DNA from 2 places in the Clostridium sp. USBA 49 genome. Region 2 is predicted to be linked to the other one. Evidence: riboswitches for the same ligand, from Rfam matches in the RefSeq annotation. Region 2 holds a riboswitch; the other holds the start of a gene.

Region 1 (10,908 bases), on a different contig from region 2:
AAATATAAATGCCGCCGTTTTTACCTAAAAATAAAATAAATGCATAAGAAACAGCATATATAAAAAGGCCTATCCTTAAACACCAAATGCCATTTTTCTTTTTAGCTATAATTCCTCCTGCAATAAAAGCAAAAGGTGTTAAAATATACTGTATTAAATTAAATAATACAATAATTATAAAATTTGATGTTTGTTTCCAAAAAAATACATTAACAAATATAGATGATAATCCTATAGCAAAGGTAAATAGAGTACTTACAACTAGTAGTATCTTTGCTTCTTTACACATAGTTCCTCCTATTTAGTTGGAGCAATATTATTTTTTAATCTATATAAGTTAATATATCTTACTTTTTAAATATTATACTTAAATTTTTATTTTTCTTCTATTTCCTTTTTACTTAACCAAGTTATTGATAAAAATCCTATTATTAAAACCCCAAGAGAAATTATTAAAGTAAATATGCCTTGCTTTAAAGCTTCAATTGAAGTATTCATATTTAAAATTTCTTTAGGAATGCCAGGAAATACAGGAATTAATGAACCAATTACAAATCCCAATATAAGCATATATGTTTTTCCTGGATATTTAATAAGAAGTTTCTCTATGGCTCTTGCAGTTGCCAAAGTTCCTACAACTACTCCTATACCCAAAGGTACTAAAAAAGGTATATCCCTATTATTAATAGCACTTAATGTAATATTATATAAATTTAAACTTAAAAGCATAAAAGATGCACTTATTCCAGGCAGAATTAAAGCTATTGCTATAATAATTCCTCCAATTAATAAAAAAACAATACTTAAAAATCCTTTAGATGTAGCTAGTGCAGTTGTTGTTTCAGAATCTCCAGACATAATTAAAACAATTATAAATCCTAATATTAAGAAAATAAAATCCTTCCAATCGTTTTTTTGTTCTGTTGCTTTTTTATATAATACAGGCAGACCTCCACATATTATACCTATGAACAAAAATCCCATAATTTCAGGATACTTTTCTATAACATTTTCTAATAATCTACTAAAAAGTAAAAGTGCTAAAAGAGCTCCTAACCCTACTTCAAATAAAAAAATTGTATGCTTTTTTATATCTTTGAAAAAAGAAGCAACAGCATGTATTAAATCATCATATATACCTAATACTATCGCCATTGTTCCTCCACTAACACCAGGTACTAATGTAGCTATTCCTACAACTATACCTTTAAAAAAATTTACTATATGTTTCATTTTCAACTCCTCCAAAACTTATATTTAAATAATACATATAAAAATTATAAAGGTATAAATTTTATTTGTAAAGCTTGTATACTAATTATATACTAATACTTTTACTTTATAAGTATGTTCATATATTAATTACACTTATCTATATATTAATCAATATATAAAAATATAGTTAATATTTTGCTATAAGATAATGTTAAGTTATTAAATTGTATTTTAATAAACATACAAAAAAGACGATTAAAGCAATATAAATTAACTTTAACCGTCTTTTTTAAATTATTTATTCACCCATAAACATTTTAATATCATCTTCAACATTTGTTATTCCAGCAATTCCAAAGTTTTCAACTAAAACTTTAGTTACATTTGGAGATAAAAATCCTGGTAATGTTGGGCCTAAATGGATGTTCTTTACTCCCAAATATAAAAGTGCTAAAAGTACTATAACAGCTTTTTGTTCATACCAAGCAATATTATAGGATATTGGAAGTTCATTTACATCATCAAGTCCAAATACTTCTTTAAGCTTTAATGCTATAATAGCTAAAGAATAAGAGTCGTTACATTGACCAGCATCTAATACTCTTGGTATTCCATTTATATCTCCAAGATTTAATTTATTGTATCTATATTTTGCACATCCAGCTGTTAATATTACTGTATCTTTAGGAAGATTTTCAGCAAATTCTGTATAGTAATTTCTGCTCTTCATTCTTCCATCACATCCAGCCATAACAAAGAATCTTTTTATAGCACCAGTTTTAACTGCCTCTACAATTTTATCTGCAAGTTGTAAAACTTGAGCGTGAGCAAAACCACCTACTATTTCTCCGCTTTCAATTTCTGTTGGAGCTGGTAATGTTTTTGCAAGTTTAATAAGCTCTGAAAAGTCTTTTGTTCCATCTTCTCTCTTTTCTATATGTTTAACTCCAGAAACTCCTGTTGCACCAGTTGTAAACATTCTATTAATATATGAAGCTTTTGGAGGCACTATACAGTTAGTAGTCATTAATATAACGCCGTTAAAACTTTCAAATTCCTTATCTTGATTCCACCAAGCATTACCATAATTACCTGCAAAGTGTGAATATTTTTTGAATTTTGGATAATAATGAGCTGGAAGCATTTCTGAGTGAGTGTATACATCCACTCCAGTTCCTTCTGTTTGTTCGAGGAGCATTTCTAAATCTTTTAAATCGTGTCCACTTACAAGTATTCCTGGATTATTTCTAACTCCTATATTAACTTTAGTTATTTCTGGATTTCCATAAGTAGAAGTATTAGCTTTATCTAAAAGTGCCATAGTATCTACTCCATACTTGCCGCACTCTAATACCATAGATACATATTCATTAACACCTAAATTGTCATCAGTTGTTGCTGCAAGTCCTCTTTGCATAAATTCATATATATTTTTATCTTCAAATCCTAAATTAAATGCATGTTCTGCATAAGCAGCCATACCTTTTATTCCGTAAGTTAAAAGTTCTCTTAAACTTCTTATATCCTCATCTTTTGTTTGAAGAATACTTACATCTCCTGATTCAGCTTTAGCTTCTAATTCTGCATCTGTTTCTCCAGTCCAAGTTAAACCTTCATAGTTACTTTCTATAACTCCTCCTGCACTTTTAACTGCAGCTATTATTTCATCTCTTAATTTAATACCTTCTCTAATTTCATTTAAAAATCTTGACTTATCCCAATTTGCATTTGTAATAGTCATAAACAATCCATTAAACACAAACTTATCTGTAAAAGGTTTATTAACTCCAAGCTCTCTTGCTTTTACATTGGCAACAGATATACCTTTTAATATATACATTAATAAATCCTGCATATTTGCTAAATCTGAAGTTTTACCGCAAACTCCTTTAAATGTACAGCCCTTTCCTCCAGCTGTTTCTTGACATTGATAACAAAACATACTCATTTTTATCTCCTCCTCATATTTATGTAATAAAATTTTTAACCTTTAAATAATTTCTGTAACTTACATAATATATATTATCAAATAGCTAAAAATTTATCCGTAACATATATTACAGATTTTATATTTTTATATAAATATTTTTAAAATTAATATTAACAATATGATTAATCTGTAATAAGCTGTAAATTAATTTTAACCATTCAATTTATAATGTTTCTAAATTTGCATTATTTTATATATAGTAGTCATCATTTAATAAAAAGGCCTTTTGTAAGATAATCATAATATAGTAAAATAATAATTTTACATAAAAAAAGACAAGGTATTTCCTTGCCTTTATAATAATTCATTATTTATTATATCTTCATAGCTTTGTCTTTTGCATACTAATCTGGATTTCCCATCTTTTACAAATACTACTGCCGCTTTTGGTATTTTATTATAGTTGCTTGACATAGAATATCCATAAGCACCTGTAGATAAAACTGCAAGAATATCTCCGCTTTTTACTTTTGGTATATTAACATCATTTAACAATATATCTCCAGATTCACAGCATTTTCCTGAAATTGTTACTTTTTCTTTTAAATCATCTTCAACTCTATTTGCTATAATACATTCATACTCTGCTTTGTAAAGAGCTGGTCTTATATTATCTGTCATACCTCCATCTACTGAAACATATTTTCTTATTTGAGGAATTTCCTTTATAGAACCTACTGTATATAAAGTAGTTCCTGCCTTACCTATTATAGATCTTCCTGGTTCTATAGTTAAAATAGGAATATTAATATTTAAATTTTCAGCCATTTCATCTACTTTATTTATTATTGCTGAGCAAAAATCTTCTATGCTTTTTGGATTATCGCCGCTTCTATAATGAATTCCAAAACCTCCACCTAAATCTAATTCTTTAAGTTCATAGCCTAAATCCTTTTTTATGTTTGCTATTAAAGACATCATTATTTCTGCTGCATCTTCATAAGGTTTTATATCAAAAATTTGAGAACCTATATGACAATGAAGACCTACAAGTTCTATATTAGGAAGCTCAATTGATTTCTTTACTGCATTTAAAGTATTATCATTTAAAATAGTAAAACCAAACTTTGAATCTATTTGTCCTGTTTTTATATACTCGTGAGTATGAGCTTCAATTCCTGGAGTAACTCTAAGAAGTATTTTTTGTACTTTATTATATTTAGCTGCAATTTCATTTATTTTTTCTATTTCATAAAAATTATCTACAACAAATCTGCCTACTTCATTTTTTATTCCCATATCAATTTCTTCTAATGTTTTATTATTACCATGGAAATAAACCTTAGAAAGTGGAAAACCTGCTTTAATTGCAGTATAAAGCTCTCCTCCAGATACTACATCAAGGCAAAGCCCTTCCTCATTTATAAGCTGACACATAGCTAATATTAAAAAAGCCTTACCTGCGTAAGCAACTCTATTACCTCTTTCCTTAACTTTAAAAGATTTAAAATATCTTTGACATTTTCTTCTTACAAAAGCTTCATCTATAACATAAAGCGGTGTACCATATTTTTTCGCAAGTTCAACTGTACTTATTCCGCCTATATAAAGCTCATTATTTTTTATTTCACTAGTTCCAAAAAGTTCCATAAATATTACCTCTCCTATATTTAAATTTTTATATAAGTATGATTAACCCACAATAAGCTGTAAATTAATTTTTACTATTTATAATGTTTTTAAATTTCTATTATATCCATATATAATGGGTAAATCTTTAATAAAAAGATTTTTATAATATAATCATTTATAATTAAATATATTATAAATGCAGCAAAGGGACACCTTTGCTGCATAAAAAAGTATTTATACGCAACCTTTCGTGTACCTTGTAGCTCTCCATCATTTTCATGATGACAGCATTGTATATATTTTATACAATGCCAGGGAAAACTCTTGCGGATATTTTCCCTTCGGCTATAACTCCTTTCCCTATGCTTCTTTGCCCGCCGGCTCAGCATAGATACTATTAGTTACAGCACCTCTACCCTAGGTAAAGCTATAAACTTTATTAAATTAAAGTAAGTTTAACACAATATAATAAATATTTCAATAATTTTTTTATAATTTATAAAATTCTTCAAAAGATTTAGATACATAAGTGTGATCTAAAACTCCTCCTAATTCTCTTATAGAATGCATAGCAAGTATAGGCGTTCCCATATCCACACAACGAAGGTTTATATGTGTCGAAGATATTGGACCTATAGTTGATCCTCCCCGAGCATCAGAACGATTTACAAATTTTTGAACAGGAACTTCTGCCTTTTTACAAATTTGCTCATAAACTGCTAATGAATCAGCATCAGTAGTATAACTTTGATTGGCAGCTAACTTTATAACTGGTCCTTTATTTATAATTGGTCTATTTATAGGATCAGCTTTTTCTCCTGCATTGGGATGAACAGCGTGGGCTAAATCAGAAGATATCATAAAACTTCTTGCAATTGTTCTAAAAAAGTCCTCTCTATCTCCTCCTAAGTTTAAAACTATTCTCTCTAAAATATTGGCAAGAATTTCTGAATTTGCTCCCTGCTTTGTTGAGCTTCCTACTTCTTCGTTATCAAAACAAGCAAGCACATTAAAATTTTGGCTCTCTTTAGTATTTACAAGTGCATAAAGAGCAGCATGAACCATAGCTAAATCGTCTAATCTTGAACTTGATATAAACTCATCATTTGGTCCTATAATTTTTCCTTTTTCATATTCATATAAGAAAATATCAAAATCTAAAATATCTTCTACATTTATTTTAAGCTCAGATGCTATAATATTTAATAAATAATTTTCTTTTTCAAGCTCATTATTTATAACTGAAACAAGAGGAAGTGTGTCCTTTTGAGTATTAATTTCCATACCCTTATTAACATCTTTATTCATATGTATTGCAAGATTAGGAATTATTAAAATTGGTTTATTTATATTAACAAGCTTTGTCTTTGGATAAAATATATTTTCTCCCTTTACTATAACTCTTCCAGCAATAGATAAAGGTCTATCAAACCAAGTATTTAATATAGGTCCTCCATAAACTTCTGTGTTAAGCTTTATATATGCATTTTCTGAAATAATCTCTGGATTAGGTTTTATTCTAAAGCTTGGAGAGTCTGTATGTGCTCCTATAATTCTAAAGCCTTTTTTAGTAATACTTCCACTTCCAAGTATAAAGGCAAATAAAGCAGAATCATTTTTAGTTACAAAATATTTTCCATTCTTCTCAAACTTCCATCTTTCTTCTTCTTTAAGTTCTTTAAAACCATTATCTAAAAGAACTTTTTTTACACTTTCTACCGCATGAAAAGCAGTTGGACTTTCATAAATAAAGTCTATTAAATTTTGTGCAAATTTTATTTCATTTGTCATATATTTTTCCTCCTGATATAGTGAATATAAAATAACTTAATTTATACTTTAGCACATTTATAGATTAAATTGTTTTAATATTATTAATTACACATTAAAATACATTAAAGCATTTAATATTATAAAAACTTTTTATAATATTATTTTACTAATCTATATTTAGTTTTAATTATTAATATCTAAAAGTTATTCAATTACATATAATATATATAAATAATAAAATACATTTAAAGTATATCAAAATTCCATAATATTTTTCCAGTATTTTGTTTAATAATATTGAAATATTTGTATTATATGATATATTAAAAATATTATAATTTTTAGGAGTGTTAAAAATGCTGTCTCAATTTTTAGTATCAAAATACATTAAAGATTATAAAAATACAAAAGATGAAAAAGTTAGAACTGCCTATGCTTATTTAGGTGGAATAATAGGCATTATAGTTAATGTTATTTTATTTACTATAAAGCTTTCAGTAGGTATTATTTCTAAAAGTATAGCTGTAACTGCTGATGCTTTTAATAATCTTTCTGATGCTGCATCTTCAGTTATAACTATAGTTGGTTTTAAACTTGCAAATAAACCTGCTGACCAAGAGCATCCTTTTGGCCATGGAAGAATTGAATATTTATCTGCACTTATAGTTTCTTTTATGGTAATGCTTGTTGGTTTTCAATTTATTAAATCTTCCTTTGATAGAATAATTAATCCTAGTTATGTAAAATTTGAGTTAATTCCTTTTATACTTATACTAATATCTATATTAGGTAAAATATGGTTAAGTAAATTTAATAAATTTATAGGTAAAGCTATTAATTCTGGAGCTCTTGAAGCATCTTCTTTGGATGCTCTTGGAGATGTTTTTACTTCTAGCTGTGTAGCTTTTTCTCTTTTAATATCCAAATGGACTACTTTACCTATTGATGGCTATATAGGAATTTTAGTTGCTTTATTTATACTATATTCAGGTTTTTCACTTACTAAAAATACTTTAAATCCTTTACTTGGAGAAGCACCAGATCCAGAACTTGTTGAAAATATAAAAAAAGGAGTTTTAAGTTATAATCACATAAGTGGTGTTCATGATTTAGTTATACACAACTATGGTCCAGGACGCTGTATGGCTTCTATTCATGCAGAAGTACCTTGTAATATTTCTATAGTTGAAATACACGAAATAATAGATAAAGCTGAAAAGGAGCTCTCTAAAAAACTTAACATATTTTTAGTTATACACATGGATCCTATAAATACAAATAGTGAAGAAATAAATAAAGCTAAAGAAGAATTAGAAAATATAATTAAAAAAATTCCTATGGTTAAATCTCTTCATGATTTTAGAGTAGTTGGAGATGGTGATTATAAAAATTTAATTTTTGATGTTGTTGTACAGCATACAAAAGGTTTTAAAGATGAAGATGAAGAAAATATTAAAAATAAAATAAATTCAGAACTAAAAAAAATTCATCCAAAATATAATGCATTAATAACTATTGATAAAGAATTTACTGTATTATAAATGCGCACTAAATAAAGCCTCTATAATATATTATAGAAGCTTTATTTATATTATTGAAGTTTTAACCAATCATCAAGATAAAAAAATTTTATTTGAATTATAGAGGCTTTATTTATATTATTGAAGCTTACTTATTTCTTTAAAAGATTCTTTTAATGATGGATATAGTTTTTTATATATATCATAATATTTATTATATTTTTCAACATTTTCTAAAATTGGATCTATTGAGTCTGTAACTTTAATAAGTTTTTCACAGGCTTCATCTACTGTAGAGTACAATCCACAGCCAACTGCTGCTAATATAGCTGCCCCATAAGCAGGACCTTCTTTAGAACTTATAAGTTGAACCTTTACTCCAAATATATCAGCTAAAATTTGTCTCCATAAAGGACTTTTTGCTCCTCCTCCACTTACTCTAACAGCTTCAATTGGAACATTTAAGCTTTTTAATATTTCAAGAGAATCTCTAAGTCCAAAACAAACTCCCTCTAAAACTGCTCTTGTCATATCTCCTCTAGTGTTTGTCATATTAAGTCCAAAGAAAACTCCCTTAGCATCAGGATCGCTATATGGAGTTCTTTCTCCCATTAAATACGGAAGGAAAATAACTCCATTACTTCCAACTGGTGATTTTTCAGCTTCATTTAAAAGGTTATCAAAAGAATCACTCTCTAATTTTTTATTTATGTTTTCTATCCACCACTTCAAGCAAGAAGCTGCTGAAAGCATAACTCCCATTTGATGCCATTTTCCATTTGAATGGCAAAAAGAATGTAATCTATTTTCATCATCTACTTCGTAATTATCACTGCTTGCAAATACTACTCCAGAAGTCCCAAGAGTAATTAATAAATTCCCACTTTTTACAACTCCAGTTCCTACTGCACCTGCTGCATTATCCCCAGCTCCAGCAACTACTATAGTATCTTCCGTAAGTCCAGTATATTCTGCTACTTCCTTAGTAATATTACCTGTAGGTTCCCAAGATTCATAAACTTTAGGCAGAACTTCTTCTTTTATTCCAAGTATGTCAAGCATTTCTTTTGACCATTTTCTTTCTTTTACATCAAGCATAAGCATTCCTGATGCATCTGATGCATCTGTTGCAAATTGTCCTGTTAATTTATATCTTATATAATCTTTAGGTAATAGTATATGTGCTATCTTATTAAATATCTCTTTTTCATGTTTTTTTACCCATAAAAGCTTTGGTGCAGTAAAACCTGTTAAAGCTTTATTACCCGTATAAAGAGATATATTTTTTTGACCAATTTCATAATTTAAATAATCACATTCTTCTTGTGTTCTTTGATCACACCAAAGAATAGCTGGTCTTAAAACATTACCATATTTATCTAAAAGCACAAGTCCATGCATTTGTCCGCTGAAACCTACTCCTTTAATGCTTTTCCCATCTGTATTTGAATTTTTAATAACCTCTCTTATTCCATCTTTTGTAGCATTCCACCAGTCTTCTGGTCTTTGCTCAGCCCAGCCTACCTTTTTATAAATTACATCATAATCTTTTGAAACTGATGCTGTTACTTGACCTTGTTCATTCATAATAACTATTTTAACCGATGAAGTTCCTAAATCTATTCCTAAAAAATTCATAATTAACCTCCACCCATATAATTCCATTTTTATTTAAAACCCAAATTTATCTAAAATAGGTATAAGTGCTGCTCCTAATATATTTGAATCATCTCCTAAAGAAGAAAATAATATATTTACATCTCCTTCTTTATAGAATTCATTACTGTTAAAAACTTTATTTGAAAGTTTTTTACTAAATATATCTGAATACTTGCTAATTTCTCCTCCGATTACTATATAATCTGGATTAAATATAAAAATAAGATTTTGTATTCCTTCTGCTAAATTATCTATATATTCTTCTATTACATAAATAGCATTTTCTTCTCCAAGATTATATCTTTTAATTATTTCATTTATACTTTTTACAGTTTCACTTGATTTTTTATTATAATCTTTTATTAAAGCACGATTAGATGCATAAGTTTCCCAACATCCTTTTCTTCCACAGTTGCATTGCCTTCCATTTTTAATAATACACATATGTCCAATTTCGCCAGCTCTTTTATCTTTGCCTTTATACATACCATTATCTATAAATATACCTCCGCCAACTCCTTCGGTAATAGATACATATATAAGATTTTTAAGATCTTTTGCTATACCAAGCTTAGATTCTGCAATAGCTCCTGCATTTGCTTCATTTTCTAAAAATATTGGAATATTAAAATAAGAATTAAGCTCTTTAAATGATATATTTTTAAGTCTAAAATTAGTTGCAACTTCAAGCGTAAGTTCATCTTCATTTATAATACCAGGCAAAGAAATTCCTATACCTAAAAGCTTATCTTTTATATCTTCTTTAAAATTCATTAAATGTTCTATTAACATTTTCATAATATCTAAAATTTCATCTTCTGTAAGTACAGTTAACTCTTTTTTTGTTTCTTCAATTATTTTGCTATCTAAATTAGTAAGAACAGCTCTTATATAATCTTTTTCTAAATTTATACCAATACTATATCTTGAATCAGGTAAAAATCTTATTATAACAGGCTTTCTTCCACCTGTAGATGTTGCAACTCCAGCTTCTTCAACAATGCCTTCTTCTATAAGTTCTCCTACAATGGTTGTTACAGTTGGAACACTTATATCTAATTTTCTTGATATATCAAGTTTTGTAAGTTCTCTTTCTTTTGATAAAAGATTTATTATTCTTTTTTTATTGTTTGTTTTAATATCACTATGATCTAAAGCTATCATTTCATCACCACTTAT
Region 2 (10,908 bases):
ATCAGATACTTCTTTAGCAAAACCCATTTCGTGAGTTACTATAAGCATTGTAAGTCCAGTTTCAGCAAGTTCTTTCATAACCTTTAAAACTTCTCCTACCATCTCTGGATCAAGAGCTGAAGTAGGCTCATCAAAAAGCATAACATCTGGTTCCATAGAAAGTGCTCTTGCAATAGCTACACGTTGTTTTTGCCCTCCTGAAAGCTGCTTTGGTTTTGCATTTATATATTGCTCCATTCCAACAACCCTTAAATATTTTCTAGCTACCTTTTCTGCTTCTTCTTTTGAGCGTTTTAAAACTTTTACCTGTCCAACTATGCAGTTACTTAATACATTATGGTTATCAAATAAATTAAATTGCTGAAAAACCATGCCAAGCTTTGTACGATAAGCTCTGGTATCATGTCTTTGGTCTAAAATATTCTCTCCTTTATATATTATTTCTCCTCCTGTTGGTTTTTCTAAAAGATTAATACATCTAAGAAGAGTAGATTTACCAGAACCTGATGAGCCTATTATAGAAATTACTTCTCCTTTATTTACATAAAAATCTATGTCTTTTAGAACTTCATGATTTCCAAAAGATTTACTTAAATGATTTATTTCAATTACTTTTTCCATAATTATTCCTCTTCCTTTTATAAATTGCCTTATTTTTTATAAATATCTCTTATACTTGCATTTGATTAGAATTCATAATATAATTTTCAGGTCCATCTAACTTCTTTTCAATATAACGCAAAATTCTTGTAACTGTAAATGTCATTATAAAATAAAGTATGCAGGCAACGAAAAAGGACTCAAAGTATCTAAAATTATTCCCTGCTACAGATTTTGTTTGGAAAAATAATTCTGATACAGCAATTACATTAAGTACTGAAGTATCTTTTATGTTTATTACAAATTCATTACCTGTTGCTGGTAGAATATTTCTAATAGCTTGGGGTAATATTACATTAATCATAGTCTGAAAATGTGTCATTCCTATAGCATGAGCAGCTTCAAACTGACCTTTATCTATAGAAACAATACCTCCTCTTACTATTTCTGACATATAAGCTCCTGTATTTATAGATACTATAAGTATAGCAGCAAAAATTTTATTCATATCTATATTAAAGGCTAAAGCTGAACCATAGTATATTACCATAGCTTGTACAATCATAGGTGTACCACGGAATATTTCTATATAAATTGATAAAATTATATTTATAAATTTTAAAAGTATTTTTGTTATACCTCTCTCTGGTATTGGAGTAGTACGTATGACACCTACAATAAGACCTATTATAAAACCTATAACAGTACCTATCATAGAAATAAACAAAGTCATAGCAGCTCCACGGAGAAACATACTCCAGTTTTCCGTAACTATCTTAACTATCCAATCAAAACTCATTTTGATTCTCTCCTTTTTTATATTTATTTAGCTGCTGGTTGATTTTTAATTGCAATATCCATAATTTCCTTTCTTTCTTCTTCTGAAATTCCTTTTAATATTTCGTTTATTTTTTCAGTTAAACCACTGTTTTTAGCTACACCTACAGCAATTGCAGTATCTTCTTCTGATGTATTAAACCCATCTTTAAACTCTATCATTTTAAAGTTTGGATTTGCACTTTGAGCACTAATCCCTTCAGGACGCTCTGAAACATATCCATCAATCATTCCTGATTCAAGAGCAACTCTCATTGCAGGGAAATTATCCATAGCATTTTGTTTATTTACTCCTTTAATTTGATCTATTACTGAATAATGAAAAGTATTTAATTGAGCAGTTATTTTTGCCCCTGCAAAATCTTGAATTGAATCAGCATTTTCAAATTTTCCGCCTTTTTTTACAACCATAACTAAATCTGATTTATAATAGTTATCTGAAAAATCAATAGTTTCTTTACGTTTAGCTGTTGGTGACATACCTGCTATAATTGCATCAATTTTTCCTGAAGTAACTGCTGGTACAAGTCCATCCCATTCAGTTTTTACTATTACTAACTTTTTACCTAATCCATCTGCAATTTTTTTAGCTATTTCTACGTCATATCCTCCAGCATATTCTGAGCTGCCTTCAATTTTTACAGCTCCATTAGATGAATCTGTCTGAGTCCAGTTAAATGGAGCATAGCCAGCTTCCATTCCTACCCTGAAAATATTTTGATCTTCATCTTTTTTTGCCTTATTTGAACTGTTTGAAGCACAGCCTGATAAAAGCATAATTGCTGATAATGACATTGATATTAATATTGATAATTTCTTTTTCATAATTACTGATTCTCCTTTTATTATTTATAACTTATTTATTAAGTATTAATTATATTTTGCATATAAAAAAGACCTAAGGTAAACTTAGGTCTCAATACACACACTTTGAGCTAAGCCCCTCTTCTTTCCCAAAATGAGATAGCACAACTTAATAAACCGGGATGTTTATTAAGACAGTCCTACAGCTCTTAACTGCAGGCCCAGCATGTAATACTGAGAATATTACACACTTCGGCGATATTTCCTTCTCCTTAGCATCATAGCTTTCTCATGCTCCTCTAAAGACTGTTAAATACCGCGCCTCTACCTCATCTACAAAAGATGAGGCTATATATTAAATTGTCAGATATAGTGTACAATAATATATTTTTTAAGTCAATAGTAAATTATGCTATTTATAATTTTATAATATTTTTAAGTTTTTATTCATGAGCTTCTGCATCGGCTTTAGTTTGATGAACTGTCCCATGTGGATGCTCAGGCGGTGCATAAATAGAATATAATTTAAGAGGTTTATCTCCTGTATTAATTATATTATGCCATTTACCAGCAGGTATAATAACAGCATAGTTATCAGAAACTTTAGCTTGAAAACTTAAATTGTCTTTTCTATCTCCAATTTGTGCAAGTCCCTGTCCCTCTTCAATACGTATAAATTGATCAACATTTGGATGAATTTCTAAACCTATATCTTCCCCAACATTAATACTCATTAATGTAAGCTGAAAATGCTTTCCTGTCCATAAAGCTGTACGGAAAGTATTATTTTCTTTAGTGGCTTCTTCAATATTAACTATAAAAGGTTCTGGACCATAATCCTTTAATTTTATGGAAGGGTTATCGTCATCTAATCTAAAAAAATTAAATTTTGCATCATTATCAATTTCATCACTAAAAGGTATAAATTGTTCATCAAATTGTCTTACAAAATTTGGATTATACATCATTGCATTAGTATAATAAGGACATTGATAAATATTATTCATATTATTGGGGCTATACATGCAGTTAAAACATGGATGGGTTTTATAAGTACTATACATACATTAAATATCTCCTTCTTAGTAGGCTTACAATATTATGATATGTATTATATAAAAAAATGTGATTGAAGTAATATTATTTTTTTAACACAAATTTATCTATAGCTTTTGCCACCCCATTATTATCATTTGTATCTGTTATGAAGTCTGCTTTATTTTTTACTATATCAATAGCATTACCCATAGCTATTCCCATGCCTGCAAATTCTATCATTGACAAATCATTTTCGCTATCACCAATTGCTATAATTTTTTCTCTATCTATGCCGTAATAAGAACTTAATATTTCCACAGCTCTTCCTTTTGAAACACCTTTATTAGTAATTTCAATGTTATATTTTGTTGAACTTGCAACTTCTATTTCATCTATTGTTTTTAATTCATCTCTGATTTTTTTTAATTTATTTTCATCTTTGCTCATAACTTCACATTTTATTATATTTTCTTTTTCAAGTTTAAATATATTATCCCATTTAGTCCAAAAGGGCACATATTGAAAGCATAAATTTTTATTAAATATTCCTTTTAATTTTAAATATTGCATAAAAATTCTCCATACTATACTGCTTGAATAAATTTTATCAGGCGTCAAAAAAGTAGGATTAACGTTATATTTTGAAAATACATCTATTAACTTTAAACATACACTTTCTTTTAAAATGTTTTTATAAATAATTTCATCTTTATCTTTTTCTTTTATAAATGCTCCATTTGAAGCAATTACTGGAGATTTTACCCCTAAAAGATTAGAAAAATACTCAGCATCAGTATAAATTCTTCCAGTATTAACAACTATATGAACTCCCATACTATGTGCTTTTTTAATTGTTTCTTTAGATAATTCACTTATACTGTGTTTACTGTTTAATAAAGTCCCATCCATATCTATACAAATTAATTCATAATCCATAAAAATCACCTATCTATTTTACAAATTAAATAAAGTGCAGCTTTTTACTGCACTTTATTATCTTATTATAATTATACCAAATCTTCTCCATTTGTTTCTATAACTTTTTTATACCAATAAAAACTTTTTTTCTTTAATCTATTAAGAGTACCATTACCTTCATTGTCTTTATCTACATATATAAATCCATAACGTTTTTTCATTTCTCCTGTTGATGCACTTACTAAATCTATACAGCCCCATGGAGTATATCCTATTAAATCTACTCCATCAGCTATAGCTTCTTTCATCTCTTTAATATGCTCTCTTAAATAATCTATTCTATAATCGTCATTAATAGATCCATCTTCTTCTATAACATCAACTGCACCTAAACCATTTTCAACTACCATTACAGGTATTTGATATCTATTATAAATATTATTTAATACCCATCTTAATCCTTTTGGATCTATCTGCCATCCCCAATCACTTGATTTTAAATATGGATTTTTTAATCCCATTACAAGATTTCCACCTATTTCTTCTTGATTAGGATCAGCACTTACACAATTAGACATATAATAGCTAAATGTATAAAAGTCTACACAGCCTTCTTTTAATATTTGTTCATCATTTTCTTCCATTACTATATTTATATTTTTTTCTGCAAAATATCTTTTTGCAAATCCAGGATATGCTCCTCTTACTTGAACATCTGAACATAAGAAATTATTTAAATTATCTTTTTGTTGAGCTAATAATACATCTTCTGGATTACATGTAAGAGGATAAGAACACATGTAAGCTATCATACATCCTATTTTAAAATCTTTATTTATCTCATGGCCTAACTTTACTGCTTTTGCACTTGCTATAAACTGATGATGAAGAGCTTGATATCTTAATTGTTCATTATCTTTTATATTATTACTAATTTCACCATCTTCATCTGGCATAATTGCTCCAGCCATAAAAGTTCCAAAAGGCATTGTTAAAGCATTAATTTCATTGAAAGTTAACCAGTATTTTACTACATTTTTATATCTATTAAAAATAACTTCACAGTATTTAACATAAAAATCCACGAGCCTTCTATCTGCCCATCCATTATATTTTTTAGCTAAGTTAAAAGGTGTTTCGTAATGGGATATTGTAACTAAAGGTTCAATATTATATTTTTTTAATTCTGCAAATACATCATCATAAAATTTTAATCCTTCTTCATTTGGCTTTTCATCATCACCATTTGGGAATATTCTTGACCAAGCAATAGACATTCTAAATGTTTTAAAACCCATTTCTGCAAATAATTTAATATCTTCTTTATAACGATGGTAAAAATCTATAGCTTCATGATTTGGATAATATGTCCCATCTTCTAAAACAGGAGTAATCCTTCTAGGTGTAGTATTTGTTCCTGCAGTCAAAACATCAGCTATACTTAAACCCTTTCCTCCTTCATTATAACCTCCTTCAAGCTGATTAGCAGCTGTTGAGCCTCCCCATAAAAATCCTTCTGGGAATTTTTTTAATATATTATTCATTGTTTTTTCTCCTCTCTTTTTTTGTTTTATATTTTAAATCATTATTGTTAATAAATCTTCTCCATAATTAATATTCTTTTTATCTGTTTCAATAATATCTAAATAATTACTTGAATTTGTAATTACTACAGGTGTTGTTAATAAATATCCTTCTTTTTTTATAGCTTCAATATCAAATTCTAATATTACCTGACCCTTTTTTATATGATCTCCTTGTTTTGCCTTAGGATAAAAATATTTTCCATCTAATTGAACAGTATTCATTCCTATATGAATTAATATTTCAGAACCTTTATCGCTTGTAATTCCTAAAGCATGTCCTGTTGGAAATAATGTAGTTAAAATTCCATCTACTGGAGCAACTATTTTGCCTTCTTTAGGTTCAATTGCAACGCCTTTTCCTAAAGCACCTTTTGAAAAAGCCTCATCTTCTACTTCATATAAAGATTTAACTTCTCCCTTAACTGGACTTGATACTACTTCTTGTTTTATTAAAACATCTCCATTATTTGTATTTTTATCTACTTCTTTATTTTCTTCTTCATCTTTAAATCCAGCAAACATCATTAATAAAAAGCCTAATACAAAAGCTACAATTATAGCTATAATAGCACCGTAAAATCCTTTATCTATTCCATTAGGTCCAATATAACTTGGTATCCCAAATATTCCTAGTCCACCTATCATATAAGTTTTAGTTCCCATAAGTCCTATTATACCACCACCTACTGCAGCTGCGATACAACTTAATATAAATGGTTTTTTACGTGGCAAAGTTACACCATAAATAGCTGGTTCTGTAACACCAAAAATACCTGAAATAAATGCTGGTATAGAAAGTGATTTTAACTTTTTATCTTTTGTTTTTAAAAGTATTGCTAAAACTACACCTATTTGAGCAAATGAAGCTGCAAAAGTTCCTGCAAGAATTGGATCATAATGAAGTACTGCTAAGTTGTTTATTGCTATAGGAACAAATCCCCAGTGTAATCCAAATATAACAAATACCTGCCAGAAAGCACCCATAAAAACTCCTGCAATAACAGGGCTGAAGTTATATATATAAAGTGTTAATGTACCAAGTAATTTACCTGCCCAAGTTGCTATAGGTCCAATTATAATTAATGCTAAAGGAGCAACTACTAATAAAGTAAAAAATGGAACTAAAAATGTTTTTACTACATCTGGTATTATCTTTTTAAATAATTTTTCAACTTTAGATCCTATATACACAGATAATATAATTGGAATAACGCTTGAAGAATAATTCATTAATATAACTGGAATACCTAAAAATGTTATATATACAGGTGATTCAAAAAGCGTTCCTGCAAATATTGTATATAATGGTTTTCCCGCCATTATTGTAGTAAATGTTGGATAAACAAGTATAGCTCCTAGTGACATACCAATAAATTGATTTACATTAAACTTTTTAGCTGCTGTAAAACCTAAGAATATTGGGAAAAAGTAAAACAAGCAGTCCCCAATGGCATTTAAAATTTGATAAGTTCCTGAAGTATTTGTAATTAAATGTAATGCTACAAACAAAGCATTAAAACCTTTTATCATACCTGTTGCAGCCAATACCCCTAAAGTTGGTGAAAATACACCAGAAATTGTATCTATAAATGCATTAAATAAACTCTTTTTCTCCTCTGAAACTGTTTCTTCGCCGCCTCCTGTCTGAAATCCTCCTACAGCCACAACATCAGCATATACATCTGGTACATGATTTCCAATAACCACTTGATATTGACCACCGCTTTTAACTACAGTTACAACTCCATCCATTTTCTTTAAAACTTCTGTATTTGCCTTGCTTTCGTCCTTTAATTTAAAACGTAAACGAGTAATACAGTGAGTTAAGCTAATTACATTTTCTTTTCCACCTACATTTTCAATAATATCTTTTGCTAGTTTTTCGTATTTCATAAAACCATCTCCTTTTATTTTTTTATATAAAAAAGCGAGACCAATAAAATAGTATAATATAAATATTTTATACTACTTAGATGGTCTCGCCTGCTTTACCAGTAACAATCCAAAACAATATTATATTTTTATCTTTGAGTTATACGCTGAATATGAATTGTTAAATATAGTTTTTCTTCATCTGTTAGTTCTATTCCTAAATATTTTTCTATTTTTAACATACATTCATAAGCTTTTTTATACTTTGTTTTAACCTTTTTTAGTAAAAAATCATCTTCTACTTCATTTATCTGTTCTTTTTTATTTAACCTTTGGAAAAAAAATCTTAAATGTGTAACAAATCTTTCATAGCTTATTGATTTTTCATCTAAAGTTATACCATAAGTATACCTTACAATGTTTAAAATATCTTGTATTTTTTTAGTTTGATCAGCTATGTTTTCTATATTAGAAAATGAATTATTTATTTGAGCATTTATTAAATGCAGGGCTATATTTCCTGCCTCATCTTCTGGAAGTTTTTTACCCAATTCACTTTCTATAAATTCTAATGCTTTTAATCCAATATTATACTCTTTAGGATAAAATTTTTTAATCTCCCAAATTAAAGGGTTTGAATTTTTTATACCTTCATCAAACAGTTTAATAGTATTGTAAATATGATCAGTGAGGGTAACATATAAATAATCATTTAATTTAACATTTAATATATTTTTTGCATATTCAATAATGTCATAACACAAAGAAACATATTCTGAAGGGACATCTTCTAGTAATAGCTTAAATTTTTCTGAAGCATCTTTTTGTTTAAGAATAAATATCTTTTCAATTAGATTTTCGTCTACTTCATCGCCTACACTTTTTTTAAATGCAATTCCACAACCCATAATAACAATCTCATTTTTATTTGAATCTTTTGCTACTATAGCATTGTTATTAAATATCTTTTTTATTATCATATTTTCCCCCCTTTTTTCAATCTATATTTTTAACAAAAAAGCCTTAACTTATTAACATAGATAAAATAAATCCATGTTAATAAGTTAAGGTCTCGCCTGATCGAATCAGTAACAATCCAAAATCCTTATAAACGTTTTCTGATATATAAAGAATAACTTATTTTATTTTAATTGTCAATATTTTTTTTGTATTTTTTAATTTTTTATCTCTTATTTTTGTAGACTATTGTAAAATAGCCGCAAATCTTAGTGCTTTTTGTATATTTATATTTTAATAAATTTAATCAAAGCCCTTAATTTACGGCTATTTATTATATTTTAAAGATTTTGAACTTTTGATAGTTCTTCTTCCAAAGATATTATCCTCTTATTTAGTATTGGATGTATTAAATAAGGTGCTATATCACTTAATGGTTTCAATACAAATAATCTCTCATGCATTCTTGGATGAGGTACTGTAATCTCTTCAGATGATGTTATTATATCATCATAAAGAAGTACATCTAAGTCTATAGTTCTAGGTCCCCATTTTATAATTCTCTCTCTTTTTAATTCTTTTTCAATATTAAGCAAAAATCTAATTAATTCTTCAGGTGTAAGTAAAGTTTTTATTTCTGCTGCACAATTTAAAAATTCATCTTGATCTAAATATCCAACAGGTTTTGTATTGTATATATTTGATACTTTCTCTACTCTGCATTTATCAGTATTTATGTATTCTAAAGCCTTTTTTATATTTTCCTCTTTATCTCCCATATTAGAACCAAGACCTATATAAGCTTTATGCCAATACCTTTCAATTTCTACGGCAGCATAATCTAACGACTTTCCAATAGGTGCCCATGGCTTTTTTACTAATACTTTAACTCCTTCTGCTTGATAATAATTAAGCAAAATAAAATTTGCTAAAGCTTCAGCAGATTTTTCAATCAAATTATAGCTTTCCTTTGTAAATTCTCTTTCTATATCATGACAAAGCTTTGCATAATTTACTGTTGCATTTAAATTATCTGTTTTCCCTGCCTCTCTTAAACTAAGACTAATCTCTATGGATATTAAAAATTTTTGTCCCATATTTTTTTCTTCTTTATTAACACCATGAAAAGCATATACCTCTAAATCTTTTATATATATTTTGTCCATAAATCCACCAACCCAAATAATTATTTTCTAACAATAGCATCTGTCATTATACATGCTCTTTTATTTTGTATAATATCATGAACCCTTACAAAATCACAATTTTTCATTATCCCTATAACTGTTGTAGCTATAGTTCCCTCTACTCTATCTTCAGGAGGGAGGTTTAATGTATTTCCTATCATTGATTTTCTTGATGTCGCTAACATTACAGGATAACCTAAAGTAGTTAATTTTTCTAATTTATTCATAACAATTAGATTTTGATTATAATCTTTAGCAAAACCAATACCAGGATCTAAAATAATTTTATCTGGACTTACTCCTGCTTTTAAAGCAATTTTTATACTTTCTTTCAAATCATTAATAATATCATCTATAATATTATTATAAATATTATTATTTCTATTATGCATTAAGCAGCATGCAGCATCATATTTAGCCGCTACTTGTGCAATTTTAGGTTCTCTTTTAAATCCCCATACATCATTTATAAGAGATGCTCCTTCTTTAACAGCTATTTCAGCCACATTAGCTTTATATGTATCTACAGAAATAGGAACATCTATCTCTTTTGCTAAAGCCCTTATTACAGGTATTACCCTTTTTATTTCTTCTTCTTCACTTACAGGAATATGATTTGGTCTTGTAGATTCCCCTCCGACATCTATAATATCTGCTCCTTGCTCAACCATTTCTTTAGCACGTTTTACAGCACTTTCAAGTGTATTAAATTTTCCACCATCAGAAAAAGAATCCGGCGTTACATTAAGTATTCCCATAATATAAGTCCTTTTGCCAAGTTCAAATTCACTTTTACCTATTTTTATAATTTTACTCAACTAAAATCACCTCTTTCTTTAGTTATATATCAAATATAAATATTAAATTTTAAACTTTACTATATTATTTATTTTTTCACTACTTATAAACATAATAATCATCAATATTAAAATGAATACCGGATAAAGCCCCATTCCTATCTTCCCAAAAATCAATCCAAGAACTGGCGGCACTAAAGTTGTGCCAATGTAAGCACTAGCCATTTGTATACCCATAAGCCTTGAAGAATTGCTTTTACCAAAACGTACCGGTGTTTCATGAAGCATAGAAGGATAAATAGGAGCACATCC

Evidence for each region. A riboswitch is a leader RNA that binds a small molecule or an ion and turns the genes downstream of it on or off. The one in region 2 is predicted to bind lysine.
Region 1: another riboswitch for lysine. It lies ahead of lysA (diaminopimelate decarboxylase); the one in region 2 lies ahead of B5D11_RS09660 (transporter substrate-binding domain-containing protein).

The regions. Positions count from the first base shown of each region.
Region 1 covers NZ_FUYD01000001.1:248,281-259,188, forward strand. Annotated here, with positions in the region: gene B5D11_RS01115 (MFS transporter) at 1-289, opposite strand, end outside; gene B5D11_RS01120 (DUF368 domain-containing protein) at 376-1,233, opposite strand; gene hcp (hydroxylamine reductase) at 1,514-3,163, opposite strand; gene lysA (diaminopimelate decarboxylase) at 3,500-4,795, opposite strand; lysine riboswitch at 5,030-5,200, opposite strand; gene B5D11_RS01135 (M18 family aminopeptidase) at 5,267-6,568, opposite strand; gene B5D11_RS01140 (cation diffusion facilitator family transporter) at 6,907-8,091, shown strand; gene xylB (xylulokinase) at 8,209-9,708, opposite strand; gene B5D11_RS01150 (ROK family transcriptional regulator) at 9,742-10,893, opposite strand.
Region 2 covers NZ_FUYD01000010.1:26,967-37,874, reverse strand. Annotated here, with positions in the region: gene B5D11_RS09670 (amino acid ABC transporter ATP-binding protein) at 1-621, opposite strand, end outside; gene B5D11_RS09665 (amino acid ABC transporter permease) at 671-1,399, opposite strand; gene B5D11_RS09660 (transporter substrate-binding domain-containing protein) at 1,423-2,262, opposite strand; lysine riboswitch at 2,394-2,576, opposite strand; gene B5D11_RS09655 (cupin domain-containing protein) at 2,685-3,248, opposite strand; gene B5D11_RS09650 (Cof-type HAD-IIB family hydrolase) at 3,382-4,215, opposite strand; gene B5D11_RS09645 (glycoside hydrolase family 1 protein) at 4,287-5,741, opposite strand; gene B5D11_RS09640 (beta-glucoside-specific PTS transporter subunit IIABC) at 5,775-7,676, opposite strand; gene B5D11_RS09635 (BglG family transcription antiterminator LicT) at 7,805-8,635, opposite strand; gene folK (2-amino-4-hydroxy-6-hydroxymethyldihydropteridine diphosphokinase) at 8,954-9,778, opposite strand; gene folP (dihydropteroate synthase) at 9,799-10,605, opposite strand; gene B5D11_RS09620 (MFS transporter) at 10,660-10,908, opposite strand, start outside.